2 regions of the Aeribacillus sp. FSL K6-8394 genome follow, and region 2 is predicted to be linked to the other one. Evidence: a T-box and tRNA genes for the amino acid it is inferred to sense, from the RefSeq annotation. Region 2 holds a T-box; the other holds one or more tRNA genes.

Region 1 (6,995 bases), on a different contig from region 2:
ACCAGCAAGGGAGCTCATTGAAAGAAAAAGCATTGTTCTTTGAAAACTGGATAACGGAAAGACATTCACGAATAGATCGCTCATGTTAGGAAGAAACGGTTAAGTTAGAAAGGGCGCACGGTGGATGCCTTGGCACTAGGAGCCGATGAAGGACGGGACAAACACCGAAATGCTTCGGGGAGCTGTAAGTAAGCGTCGATCCGGAGATGTCCGAATGGGGGAACCCACTGTCCGTAATGGGGCAGTATCCATACCTGAATCCATAGGGTATGGAGGGCAACCCGGGGAACTGAAACATCTAAGTACCCGGAGGAAGAGAAAGCAACAGCGATTCCCTGAGTAGCGGCGAGCGAAACGGGAACAGCCCAAACCAAGAGGCGTGCCTCTTGGGGTTGTAGGACACTCGATTAAGGAGTGACAAAGGAACGGGGTAGACGAAGAGGTCTGGAAAGGCCCGTCAGAGAAGGTAACAACCCTGTAGTCGAAACTCCGTTCCCTCCCGAGTGGATCCTGAGTACGGCGGGACACGTGAAATCCCGTCGGAAGCAGGGAGGACCATCTCCCAAGGCTAAATACTCCCTAGTGACCGATAGTGAACCAGTACCGTGAGGGAAAGGTGAAAAGCACCCCGGGAGGGGAGTGAAAGAGAACCTGAAACCGTGTGCCTACAAGTAGTCAGAGCCCATTAACGGGTGATGGCGTGCCTTTTGTAGAATGAACCGGCGAGTTGCGATTTCGTGCAAGGTTAAGCCGAAAGGCGGAGCCGCAGCGAAAGCGAGTCTGAAGAGGGCGAAATAGTACGAGGTCGCAGACCCGAAACCAGGTGATCTACCCATGTCCAGGGTGAAGGCAAGGTAACACTTGCTGGAGGCCCGAACCCACGCACGTTGAAAAGTGCGGGGATGAGGTGTGGGTAGGGGTGAAATGCCAATCGAACTTGGAGATAGCTGGTTCTCTCCGAAATAGCTTTAGGGCTAGCCTCAAGGGAAGAGTCTTGGAGGTAGAGCACTGATTGGACGAGGGGCCCCCATCGGGTTACCGAATTCAGTCAAACTCCGAATGCCAATGACTTATCCTTGGGAGTCAGACTGCGAGTGATAAGATCCGTGGTCAAAAGGGAAACAGCCCAGACCGCCAGCTAAGGTCCCAAAGTATACGTTAAGTGGAAAAGGATGTGGAGCTGCTTAGACAACCAGGATGTTGGCTTAGAAGCAGCCACCATTTAAAGAGTGCGTAATAGCTCACTGGTCGAGTGGCTCTGCGCCGAAAATGTACCGGGGCTAAACGTATCACCGAAGCTGCGGGTTGACACCGTTGGTGTCAGCGGTAGGAGAGCGTTCTAAGGGCATCGAAGCCGGACCGGAAGGACCGGTGGAGCGCTTAGAAGTGAGAATGCCGGTATGAGTAGCGAAAGAGGGGTGAGAATCCCCTCCGCCGAAAGCCTAAGGTTTCCTGAGGAAGGCTCGTCCGCTCAGGGTTAGTCGGGACCTAAGCCGAGGCCGAAAGGCGTAGGTGATGGACAACAGGTTGATATTCCTGTACCACCTCCTCACCGTTTGAGCAATGGGGGGACGCAGGAGGATAGGGCAAGCGCGCGGCTGGATGTGCGCGTCCAAGCAGTTAGGCTGGCAAGCAGGCAAATCCGCTTGCCGGAAGGCTGAGCTGTGATGGCGAGGGAAAGGAAGTACCGAAGTTCCCGATTCCACACTGCCAAGAAAAGCCTCTAGCGAGGTGAGAGGTGCCCGTACCGCAAACCGACACAGGTAGGCGAGGAGAGAATCCTAAGGTGAGCGAGAGAACTCTCGTTAAGGAACTCGGCAAAATGACCCCGTAACTTCGGGAGAAGGGGTGCTCATCAAGGTGATAAGCCATGATGAGCCGCAGTGAAAAGGCCCAGGCGACTGTTTAGCAAAAACACAGGTCTCTGCGAAACCGTAAGGTGAAGTATAGGGGCTGACGCCTGCCCGGTGCTGGAAGGTTAAGGGGAGCGCTTAAGCTGTAGCTGAAGGTGCGAACCGAAGCCCCAGTAAACGGCGGCCGTAACTATAACGGTCCTAAGGTAGCGAAATTCCTTGTCGGGTAAGTTCCGACCCGCACGAAAGGCGTAACGATCTGGGCACTGTCTCAACGAGAGACTCGGTGAAATTATAGTACCTGTGAAGATGCAGGTTACCCGCGACAGGACGGAAAGACCCCGTGGAGCTTTACTGCAGCCTGATATTGAATGTGGGTACAGCTTGTACAGGATAGGTAGGAGCCAGAGACGCGTGAGCGCCAGCTTGCGCTGAGGCGACGGTGGGATACTACCCTGGCTGTACTGACATTCTAACCCGCGCCCCTGATCGGGGCGGGAGACAGTGTCAGGTGGGCAGTTTGACTGGGGCGGTCGCCTCCTAAAAGGTAACGGAGGCGCCCAAAGGTTCCCTCAGAATGGTTGGAAATCATTCGGAGAGTGCAAAGGCAGAAGGGAGCTTGACTGCGAGACCTACAAGTCGAGCAGGGACGAAAGTCGGGCTTAGTGATCCGGTGGTTCCGCATGGAAGGGCCATCGCTCAACGGATAAAAGCTACCCCGGGGATAACAGGCTGATCTCCCCCAAGAGTCCACATCGACGGGGAGGTTTGGCACCTCGATGTCGGCTCATCGCATCCTGGGGCTGTAGTCGGTCCCAAGGGTTGGGCTGTTCGCCCATTAAAGCGGTACGCGAGCTGGGTTCAGAACGTCGTGAGACAGTTCGGTCCCTATCCGTCGCGGGCGCAGGAAATTTGAGAGGAGCTGTCCTTAGTACGAGAGGACCGGGATGGACGCACCGCTGGTGTACCAGTTGTCCCGCCAGGGGCACCGCTGGGTAGCTATGTGCGGAAGGGATAAGCGCTGAAAGCATCTAAGCGTGAAGCCCCCCTCAAGATGAGATTTCCCATCGCTAAAAGCGAGTAAGATCCCTTGAAGATGACGAGGTAGATAGGTCCGAGGTGGAAGCGTGGCGACACGTGGAGCTGACGGATACTAATCGATCGAGGACTTAACCAAGTAAGAGCATCTATTCGTGAAAGAAACGTTATCTAGTTTTGAAAGAATGACATTCCGATGTCATTTGACAACAGGAAGGAAAACAGAAAAGGCTGCTTGGTGGCAATGGCGAAGAGGTCACACCCGTTCCCATCCCGAACACGGAAGTTAAGCTCTTCAGCGCCGATGGTAGTGAGGGTTTGTCCCTTGCGAGAGTAGGACGCTGCCAGGCTGCCTTTAAATTCTTTTTGAAAGCTGGGATTATTGTAGAGAACCATACTGAGTACATTCTTTTGAAGTCTTTTTGATATACTGATTGAGCTGTATGTGAACCAAAATATGGTTTATTAAAATATTCCGCAGTAGCTCAGTGGTAGAGCATTCGGCTGTTAACCGAACGGTCGCAGGTTCGAATCCTGCCTGCGGAGCCATGCTTCCATAGCTCAGTTGGTAGAGCACTTCCATGGTAAGGAAGAGGTCACCGGTTCGAGCCCGGTTGGAAGCTTTTCAAAAGCAAATCTTTTCTTGATTTTTATCTATGCCATGTGCTAAAATGTCGAATGTCGGTTGTCATTAAGTTATGAAAATGAAATGGCCCGTTGGTCAAGTGGTTAAGACACCGCCCTTTCACGGCGGTAACACGGGTTCGAATCCCGTACGGGTCACCATGGAGGATTAGCTCAGCTGGGAGAGCACTTGCCTTACAAGCAAGGGGTCGGCGGTTCGATCCCGTCATCCTCCACCATATACTAAACAAGCTTTTCTTAAGCAAGTTTAATGAGGTTGGCATAACAATTTAAACAAAGGTAAAAACTGAGTGTGATTTAAAGTATTTATTGTGCCGGTGTAGCTCAATTGGTAGAGCAACTGACTTGTAATCAGTAGGTTGGGGGTTCGATTCCTCTCGCCGGCATTTTTAATAATCGGAGGGGTAGCGAAGTGGCTAAACGCGGCGGACTGTAAATCCGCTCCCTTAGGGTTCGGCGGTTCGAATCCGTCCCCCTCCACCATGTCGAAGAATGTTATGAAACATTGAAATCACATTAAACAACAAATTGTTGTATAAAGTGATTTTTTTATTGGTACAATATAATTAGTCAAGAGATGAATGGTGATATTGGGCTATAGCCAAGCGGTAAGGCAACGGACTTTGACTCCGTGATGCGCTGGTTCGAATCCAGCTAGCCCAGCCATTTATTATAAAAAGACAGTTCATGTCTGTTCTTTTTTTTGTAAAAATATTAGATAGAAAGTAAGATTTAACTAGATTTTACAAAGGGCGAAGCCTCGTCGAATAGGCGACGAGTTGTCCCGACGCATCTAACATCCTCGAAAAATCAGGAAGAGGAAGGGACATCTGACAAATGAAAAATGGATTAGAAGAAAAAAATTTTATGAGCCATTAGCTCAGTCGGTAGAGCATCTGACTTTTAATCAGAGGGTCGGAGGTTCGAATCCTCCATGGCTCACCATTTGTGCGGAAGTAGTTCAGTGGTAGAACACCACCTTGCCAAGGTGGGGGTCGCGGGTTCGAGTCCCGTCTTCCGCTTTTTAAATTCAACGGGGAAAATTTTATAAAATGAGATGAACTTAATTCCTGACAAGAAATTGTCAGGATTTTTTTATTTGAAATGTTACTAATCCCTTCGATTATATCTAATCCTCGCTTTTGAATCTCAAAATAATGTAATAGACTATATGCAGGAGCATTCGCCTTTTTAGTCCCATAACAGCCTTTTAAATTTGAATATACCATTGAAGTCGAATTGTATTTTTCCTTTTAGTATTGGGAATGCGGTTGTTCCGAAATGGAACCATGACCTATCCCGAAAATTTAAGTCCATGAAAAAAGCACAAAAAATCCAGGGGGTGTTAACACCAGCAGATTGGTATTTGCTGGAATAAGTCATGTTTATGCACCTGATGGTTACTGTTTCGGTTAACTACGCTGTTTGATTTGACGGCTCTACCATGACCTTAAACCCTAGTGTTTCCAACTTCCGAATCGCTTGTCTGGCGACTTGATGGCGCTTGCGTTCTTCGTAGTAATGTGGACCAAGTTCGATGTAAGTCTGCTTCTTTTTGAGGAGATGGTAGACAATAGTCAGGATGCTATGAGCGACCGCAACCGCTGCACGATTGGCCCCCCGGCGTGCAGCAATACGGTGGTACTGGCTGGATAGATAGGTGTGTTTGGACCTAGCAGCGGCACGGGCGGCTTCCACCAGGGTGCTACGAAGCTTCTGGTTTCCCTTGCGGGTTTTCCCTGACTTTCGTTTTCCGGCACTTTCGTTATTCCCTGGGGCGACTCCTGCCCATGAACACAAGTGAGCTGCCGAAGGAAACTGTGTCATGTCAGGGCCAATCTCAGCCAAAATATGCTCCGCTGTGCGCCGACCAACGCCGGGGATCGTATCTAACCGCTCCAGGTCATCTTCAAAAGGGCGCATCCGCTCCTTGATTTCAGCATCCAGTTCTTCAATCAAGGCATCTAAGTGATCAATATGCTCAAGCTGGGTTTTAAGCATCAGGCGTTGATGAGGGCCGATGAGGCCCTTCAGGGCCTTTTTCAACTCCTCTTTCTTCCGTTTGAGACGGCGCTGAGCCAGTTCGGATAGCACATCGGGGTCAGTTTCACCATTAATTAAAGCCTCGATCATGGCTCGACCCGATTTGCCCAGCACATTGGTCGCCACCGAGGAGAGTTTGATGTTAGCCCCTTCCAGTACCTTCTGGATGCGGTTGATTTCGCGAGCCCGCTCTTCAATCAGGCTGCGACGATAACGGATGAGTTCCCTCAACTCCCGTTGCTGGCGGTCAGGGATGTAACTACCTTGTAGCAATCCATGGCGTAAGAGTCCAGCGATCCACTCGGCATCCTTTACATCTGTTTTGCGACCAGGCACATTTTTGATATGTTTGGCATTGACCACTAAAATCTTGATGTCTTCCATCTCCAACAGGTTATAAATTGGCTTCCAGTAGGAACCTGTACTTTCCATGGCCACGTGAGTGACGCCATGCGCCTTGATCCAGTCTACAAGCATAAGCAAGTCTTCAGTCATGGTAGAAAACGTGCGGATCTCTTGATGATCCGGAGTAATAATACAAGCGACGACGTTCTTCTTATGAACGTCTAATCCACAAACATGAGTATGGATAATGTCCATGTTCGTTCCCCCATGCCTAACATGTAATAAACACAGGCTGGCGGTGCAACGACCATACACGTCATTCTATCCCGCGTGCTTCCCCAGGGAGCAACAGTCTGTGGTGCACCAGGTCGTCGGGGTCTGTCTAATTAACGGGCTCATGGCACCAAGGTAAGACGACCTCGCTGGCCAGCCTAAGATTAAGTATACATGGACGAACTATTTTCATCATCTGCTGGTGCCGCTTTTGCGGCATGGGGGTCTAAATGATTTTTTGGTAGATTTTAAAAATTAGTCTCTTTTCCAGAAGATTGTTGCTGTAGAGGATGATTTGTGTAAAACATTTTGCATAATGGACTGCCCAGCAAAGGTTTTTACGGGTGTTGTGACGAAGTATATCGACAAACTTCTGTCTTGTTTCATTTTTTGAAATAGCACAGATCCGGATGAGGACGAATAAATTTCGACGCCATTTATAAATTCAAACGGCTTAAAGGAGTTGTGATTCGATGCCTTTTATCAACGTAAGGCTGGCTAAAGGAAGAACCGCAGAACAGAAACAGCAGTTTACTGAGGCAATAACAAAAGCAGCAGCGCAAATACTAAACGTGAAAGAAGAATGGGTTACAGTAGTTTTCGATGAATATGAAAGAGATAATTGGGCTTCCGGCGGAACACTTCACTCGATAAAATTTGGGGAAGGTTTCGGGAAAATGGGAGCTGAATGAATATCCATCATCCTGTAATTCAAAGATAAAAAATGACCTCCCCAATTGGAAAAGGGGAGGTGAAGTTTTTTTATTTGCTAAAGTCGGTCAATATTTTCATCTTGGA
Region 2 (6,995 bases):
CGGCTAAGAGTAGAGATGGATGGTGCAGGCCTGCTAATATCTAAACCACATTGGTAACGAAAACGCAGGTCATTTTTCAATCGATTGTGAAGAGAAGTAAAAGTATCAATACCTTCTAATGGGGCAGCGATAAGAGCCCTTAATATCCCTTCTTTGGAATGTCCTTCAGCCCCTTGGGGTGAAGAACTTTTCAATTGTTTAGCATAAGGACGCAAATCTAGAGCACTAAAAAAGATCGGTAATTTCTCTTTTGACTCTAAAATTTGCAATTCTTCAAAGGAAAATAGACTTTCTTGTAGAATATACAAAGTGACTTCCTCCTTGTGGATTTTTGTGGTTTGGTCAATTCAAAATTCTACAAATAAGGGGTGAAGTCCTTTTTTATGCTTTAGAAAACCTTATGGCTCTTGGGTTGAAAAATGTGCAAAATGCTCATATAAATAAAGATAAAAATGCAGTAAAAAAGAATGCTTGTTCCAAATGTTAATGCCAATCTTTCCAGGATTAGCAACTTGAATTTATTTTTTCGGGCTTTATACATCCATTCGGAAACATTTTCCATTTCCTGAGGATCATAATCATCATTATTGATATCTGTGGACCAAAGGCTAAAAATTAAATAGATTGTTGCGACATACAAAGGATTTATAAAAGGTTCTAAATAGGAATGAAAATAATAAATGAGCGAGTAAACAAAAATTGGTGCTATTTTTGAAATAAAATTAATAACCTGATTTACTTTGTATAATACAGACAGCAATATTTTTTTATCTGCTTCAGAAAACTCATTGAAAATAGATCTGTAGAAAATCTCTATATTGGAAATTGCTTTTCCTTTTTTTTTATTAAACGTTTATATTTGAAATACTTCATCTGTCCTCAATTCCCTAACATTTTCCCGATGATTCTTATCACTGTGATAACGCTTACCAATACACAAATAACTGAAATGGCGAATACGACCATCATCTTCAACTTAAAATATTTTTCCATATTCTTTTACACCTTCCCCAAATTATTAAAAAAATGTAGCATTTATCAATGTATGTATAATAAGTGGTACACCATACAATACCGAAAATATAAGAACCCCTAATTTGATTTTTACGTTGTTCGATATAGACTTATCAATAATCGAAAAAAATATATAAATAAAAACTGCCAACAATATTTGTGAGACTGGCGACCAGATCAGCCATGGAATGTTTTGCATATCATTAAGACCGATAGCCTTAATAATAGTCATATTTAATAGTGTTGAAAAGATATTCGCTAAAAGGATTGGAAATATATAGTTGCTAAATTTTAATTTCTTTTTAGTCATGAAATTTGCTACAAAAGTAACAAATAGTGTTTCCATTATTACAACTGTTATACCCGCTATCAATTGCACCGAAGTTATAAAGACAATAACAAATGCTTCGGTAAATAAAGGTAAGTTTTTTTGGATTTCGTTAAATTGTTCAATGATCCCAAATTGCCTGATTGAAAAAAAAGTATTGGCAACCAATATCAGAGACAATAGAAAAAAAGAAAGCGTATTGATTAATCCTTGACGTTTTAATATAAGCATATTTATCCCCTTCATATAAAGAAGTTAGTGCCCCACACACTACCTTCTTTACTATATTTCTATTAAAGTGCTTTTGCTGCTGCTCTTTTACCCGATCTGGATAGTGCCAAAATTGTAGCACGATAAGACCAAACTGCTGCTGATGCAGCAGCTCCAAGTCCAGTTAGAGTCAGTAATAATGATGCGTAAGAAATCCAATCCAAATAATCCAGAATAACCCCTGCAGTGCTTAAACTAACACCTGTAAGTTGTCTAATCAAAACTTTTTCCATTATATTCAATTCATTCGTTATTCATTAATCTATAAATTATGTGGAGGCACTCAAAAATAAGATTCGGATCCGCTCAATTATATAAAATAGTTGAGCAGACCTAACGCAAATATAATGACATAAAGCAAGTCAGATTAATTACATTAATAAAATTAACTTATACAGTTGTCTGCTAGAATGCTATAGTATTACACTTACAAATCAGAATTACACAATTTATTTATTAAAATATTCCATCATAGCACTTTCAAAAATAATTATAATTATTTTTCCAAATATGTAAATATTTTTATTAAATAACAAATAATGTTTAAAAATTTGTGTAAAGCATTTTGCTAGACCAAAAGAAAAAGATAGGTATTTCTCTTATTTGGCCATAACACATTCCAAAATTTAATATGGACACAAAATCATAAGGTGACATTTACTGATCGTTTACATCATTTCGCATGGATTGTAACTTTATTTTGAAAAAGAAAACGAACCACTGTTTATATGGAAAGTAAATAAAGTTTCGTATCTTCTTCATAAATGTTGATGAAATAGAAATTTATCGATTTTAGATTTGGAGAAATTTCCTCAAATGGTTTCCCCTTCTTTTTCCTTATATGGATCGGCTCAAAATAAATCTTTTTGGTAAATGTGCCATCACCATTGTAAAAAACTTTTGTATTCTCTGTCCGTTCCTCAATGATTTCCCCTCGTTTAAGGTTAATTTTAGGGGTCGGGACTTTTGACGGTAAATGACTTTCAGTAGAGTTGTTGTCTTTAGAATGAATGGTTTCTGCGAACGTCTAAAGGAACGGATGAAAAAATAACAGATTCACAATTGCCCATATCAACCATTTTTTTAAACGACTAATTTTCATATAATCCCTCATTTTCAATAATTTGTTAAATTGATTATACTTTATAAAAACTAGATTTAGGTACATTTTTTGACATAGAAAATTCTGTATTTTTCGACAATTTTCACTTCTTTTGTACGAAAAAACCCCCCTTCAATGAATAAATTAATCCATTCAATTGAAGGGGGGGTGCTTTTGACTTATTTAATAGAATACGGGTATGAGCGGTGGTCGTTTAGAATCACTCGCCCGTATATTTTCCAATTGATTTTAATAGGCCCCTAAAGTGTGAGCAGAGGCTTATGATCATTTGAAATGAATTAAGAAATATTTCTTTTTGCCCCGGCGGATCACAGCAAATTGACCTTCGATGGTGTCTTTTTCAGACACAATATAATCAAGCTCCTGCACCCGTTCGCCGTTAATGTAAATCGCACCGTTTCCGATGTCTTCTCTTGCCTGCCGTTTCGATGGAGAAATTTTCGCTTGAACCAATAAATCGACTAATCCGATTTCATTTTCGGTCGTTTCATACGAAGGCACATCTTTAAAGCCTTGTTTTATTTCTTCTGCTGTTAAAGCTTTTATATTGCCGCTGAACAGCGCCTCGGAAATTTTGACTGCCTGTTTGAGTGCTTCTTCGCCATGGACAAGTTTTGTCACTTCTTCCGCTAACGCTTTTTGCGCAGACCGTTTTTCAGGAGTATTTTTCACTTCTTCTGCCAATTGTTCAATTTCTTCTTTTGATAAGAAAGTAAAATATTTTAAATATTTGATGACATCCCGGTCATCGGTATTGATCCAAAATTGATAAAATTCGTAAGGCGATGTTTTTTCTTTATCGAGCCAGATGGCTCCTCCTTCCGTTTTGCCGAATTTTGTGCCGTCGGCTTTCGTGACGAGCTGGAGTGTAAGACCGTATGCTTTCGCATTTTCTTCCGTTTTTCGAATTAGTTCAAGTCCTGACGTAATATTTCCCCATTGGTCGCTTCCGCCGATTTGCAAGCGGCAATCATAGGTTTGGTACAGCTTTAAAAAATCGTACGATTGCAAAATCATGTAGCTGAATTCCGTAAAGGAAATGCCCGTTTCAATTCTTGACTGCACGGTTTCTTTCGCCAGCATGTAGTTTATGCCAAAGCTTTTGCCGATATCGCGCAAAAATGTGATGACATCCAATGGTCCGATCCAATCGTAGTTGTTGGCCAAAATGGCCGGATTCCCTTCTTTTTCAAAATCCAAAAAGCGGGAAAGCTGTTCCTTAATGCGTTCTGACCACTGCTTCACCGTTTCTTTTTCATTTAATGTTCTTTCCTGTTTTTTTCCGCTTGGATCGCCGATCAAGCCTGTTGCGCCGCCAACAAGAGCAATCGGTTGATGACCTGCCTCTTGAAATCTTTTTAACGTTAAAATCGGCAGCAAATGCCCGATATGAAGGCTGTCTGCCGTTGGGTCAAAACCGCAGTACAGCTTCACCTGTTCCTCTGACAACAATTTATCTAATCCTTCTTCATCCGTTACTTGATTAATGAGTCCGCGATATTTTAAATCTTCTAGCAAAGCATTCATCAAACCCACTCCTTTTCAAATTTTATCCAAATAAAAAACGCCCCTTCATGAAGGGACGTATAATTACGCGGTACCACCCTGCTTAAGAACATTTGCATGTTCTTCACTCATTCTGATAACGGCTAAAAACCGTCCTTTGCTACTTCACTTTCACAAAGAATGCTCATGGAGGTAATTCACAAAGCATTTATGTGCTGATTCGCACCGGCCATCAGCTCTCTGAAACAGGGAAATGCCTGCTACTTTCTCCAATCAACGCTCAAGTATTTTTTTCATTAATAAACATTTTTAGCATAATTGACATCCTTTGTCAACTAAGATTAGAACAGAGGGCGTCAACCGGAGAAAAAAATATGCTATAATAAACTAGATTTTGTAGAGGGATGATGAAAAATGGAGAAATGGTACGAATTTTTTAGGAAGGTAAGCTCCTTTTATCATAAACACCAGCAAAAAATGGTCATTGCCTATAACGTAACATGGAACTTATTTCTTTTACTATTAGTTATCGGTTTAATAGGCTTCTCCTTTATCGGAGGATTAGGAGCTGGTTATTTTGCATCGCTTGTAAAAGATGAGCCGATCCGTTCCGAAAAAGAATTGGAAAAAGACATTTACGATTATTCTGAAACAACGAAAGTGTACTTTGCAGACAATGTCTATTTAGGGAAAATTCGCACAGATCTTGAACGTGAAAAAATCAAAATTGATCAAATTTCCGAGCATTTAAAACATGCAATTGTTGCAGTGGAGGACGAATATTTTTACGAGCATAAAGGGATTGTCCCAAAGGCGATCATGCGGGCGATTTTCCAGGAGTTCTCAAACTCTTCTGTCAGAACCGGCGGAAGCACCCTTACACAGCAATTAATTAAAAACCAAATATTGACCAACGAAGTGTCATTTGAAAGAAAAGCAAAAGAAATCCTGCTAGCATTGAGATTAGAAAAATATTTTACGAAAGATCAAATATTAGAAGCCTATTTAAATGTATCATCATTTGGACGAAACAGCTCCGGAAGAAACATTGCAGGCGTGCAGGCTGCAGCGCAGGGGATTTTTGGCATAGATGCGAAAGACTTATCGATACCGCAGGCAGCTTTTATCGCTGGTCTCCCTCAAAATCCTTTTGCTTATACACCGTTCACAAAGGACGGAGAAGTAAAAGAAGATTTACAGCCTGGTATAAACCGAATGAAAACCGTCCTAAGAAAAATGTTTGCAGAAGGATATATTACAAAAAAAGAATATGAAGAAGCACTTAAGTTTGATTTAAAGGCTCATTTAGCCAAAAAGAAAAAACCTGATATTGAGCAATATCCTTGGATTATATACGAAGTTGAAAAAAGAGTGAAGGATATACTGGCTGAGCAGCTGGCGAAAAAAGACGGTCACAAGCTGGAGGATCTCCGAAAAAATAATAAAGAGTTGTTTAATCGATACATGGCGCTGGCCGATCAAGACATGAGACAAAACGGCTACAACATTCATACGACCATTGACAAGAAAATTTATGACAAAATGCAAGAGGTTGTCAAAAACTACAAGTATTACGGAAGTCCAAAGCTTGAAAAGAAAAAAGATCCTGAAACAGGCAAGACCGTAACCATCGAGGAACCGGTTGAAGTCGGCGCTGTTTTAATCGAAAACAAAACTGGAAAAATTATCTCCTTTGTTGGCGGCCGTGATCATAACAGGGAGCAGACAAACCATGCTACAAGAGCATTAAGACCAAACGGTTCAACAATGAAACCGCTCGCTGTCTATGCACCCGCGATGGAAATGGGCATCGTCCAGCCGGGAACTGTTGTGGCAGATCTTCCATTTTCAATCGGGAAATATCAGCCGAAAAACTACGGAGGCGGCTATCACGGATTAACAAGTATTCGAACAGCATTGAAACATTCATATAACATTCCGGCGGTAAAAACCTATGCAAAAATTATTTCGCAAAATCCGGTATCCTATTTAGAAAAAATGGGATTTAGTTCACTTGCTCAAGAAGATTACAGTTCATTCTCCCTCGCTCTTGGGGCAATGACTTACGGAGTAACCGTGGAGGAAAACGTAAACGCCTTTTCAACATTTGCCAATAACGGTGAATTTGTCGACGCCTACATGATTGAAAAAATTGAAACACAAGACGGAAAAGTTATATATCAACATAACAGTAAGAAAGAGAAGGTCTTTTCCCCTCAAACAGCCTATTTAATGATTGATATGATGCGGGATGTCATTCAAAGCGGAACGGCTTCCTCTTTAAAAAGGTATCTATCATTTCAATCTGATTGGGCTGGAAAAACAGGAACTGGGCAGGATTATCGGGATGCATGGTTTGTTGCTGTAAATCCTAATGTATCCTTCGGCACATGGATCGGTTATGACACGCCGAAAAGGCTGGAAACGACCTACAAAGGTTTGACCTACAGCAATAGAAATATATTGCTTTGGGCAAAATTAATGAACGCCGCATACAGCGTCAAACCTGACTTAATAGATCCTAACACTTCCTTTAAAATGCCTAAAGGAATTGTTTCAAGATCGTATTGCGCCCTCTCTGGGGATCTGCCTTCTGAATTATGCAAGAAAGCTGGACTCGTTCAAACTGACTTGTATAACGCTAAATTTCTGCCGAATAAAGTGGATAAAAGCTTGGCGTACGGCAAATTTGTTTTAGTAGACAACGTAGCCTATCAAGTGCCGGCAAATGCACCGGCTGAATTCGTCCAGGAA

The links. The T-box of region 2 lies ahead of tyrS (tyrosine--tRNA ligase). A T-box ahead of a tRNA ligase gene usually reads a tRNA of that ligase, here a tRNA-Tyr.
Region 1: it encodes a tRNA-Tyr, which carries the amino acid that the T-box ahead of tyrS (tyrosine--tRNA ligase) is inferred to sense. The anticodon was not compared.

What each region holds. Positions count from the first base shown of each region.
Region 1 is NZ_JBBPAA010000002.1:172,001-178,995, forward strand. It holds rRNA gene NSR00_RS13290 (23S ribosomal RNA) at 98-3,030, shown strand; rRNA gene rrf (5S ribosomal RNA) at 3,126-3,241, shown strand; tRNA gene NSR00_RS13300 (tRNA-Asn) at 3,366-3,440, shown strand; tRNA gene NSR00_RS13305 (tRNA-Thr) at 3,442-3,514, shown strand; tRNA gene NSR00_RS13310 (tRNA-Glu) at 3,603-3,677, shown strand; tRNA gene NSR00_RS13315 (tRNA-Val) at 3,679-3,754, shown strand; tRNA gene NSR00_RS13320 (tRNA-Thr) at 3,850-3,922, shown strand; tRNA gene NSR00_RS13325 (tRNA-Tyr) at 3,935-4,019, shown strand; tRNA gene NSR00_RS13330 (tRNA-Gln) at 4,128-4,202, shown strand; tRNA gene NSR00_RS13335 (tRNA-Lys) at 4,406-4,481, shown strand; tRNA gene NSR00_RS13340 (tRNA-Gly) at 4,487-4,558, shown strand; gene NSR00_RS13345 (IS110 family transposase) at 4,953-6,179, opposite strand; gene NSR00_RS13350 (tautomerase family protein) at 6,671-6,889, shown strand; gene NSR00_RS13355 (MerR family transcriptional regulator) at 6,967-6,995, opposite strand, start outside.
Region 2 is NZ_JBBPAA010000001.1:1,854,741-1,861,735, forward strand. It holds partial or broken gene NSR00_RS08775 (transposase) at 1-308, opposite strand, end outside; gene NSR00_RS08780 (hypothetical protein) at 1,019-1,573, opposite strand; gene NSR00_RS08785 (hypothetical protein) at 1,636-1,845, opposite strand; gene tyrS (tyrosine--tRNA ligase) at 3,000-4,262, opposite strand; T-box leader at 4,311-4,527, opposite strand; gene NSR00_RS08795 (transglycosylase domain-containing protein) at 4,656-6,995, shown strand, end outside.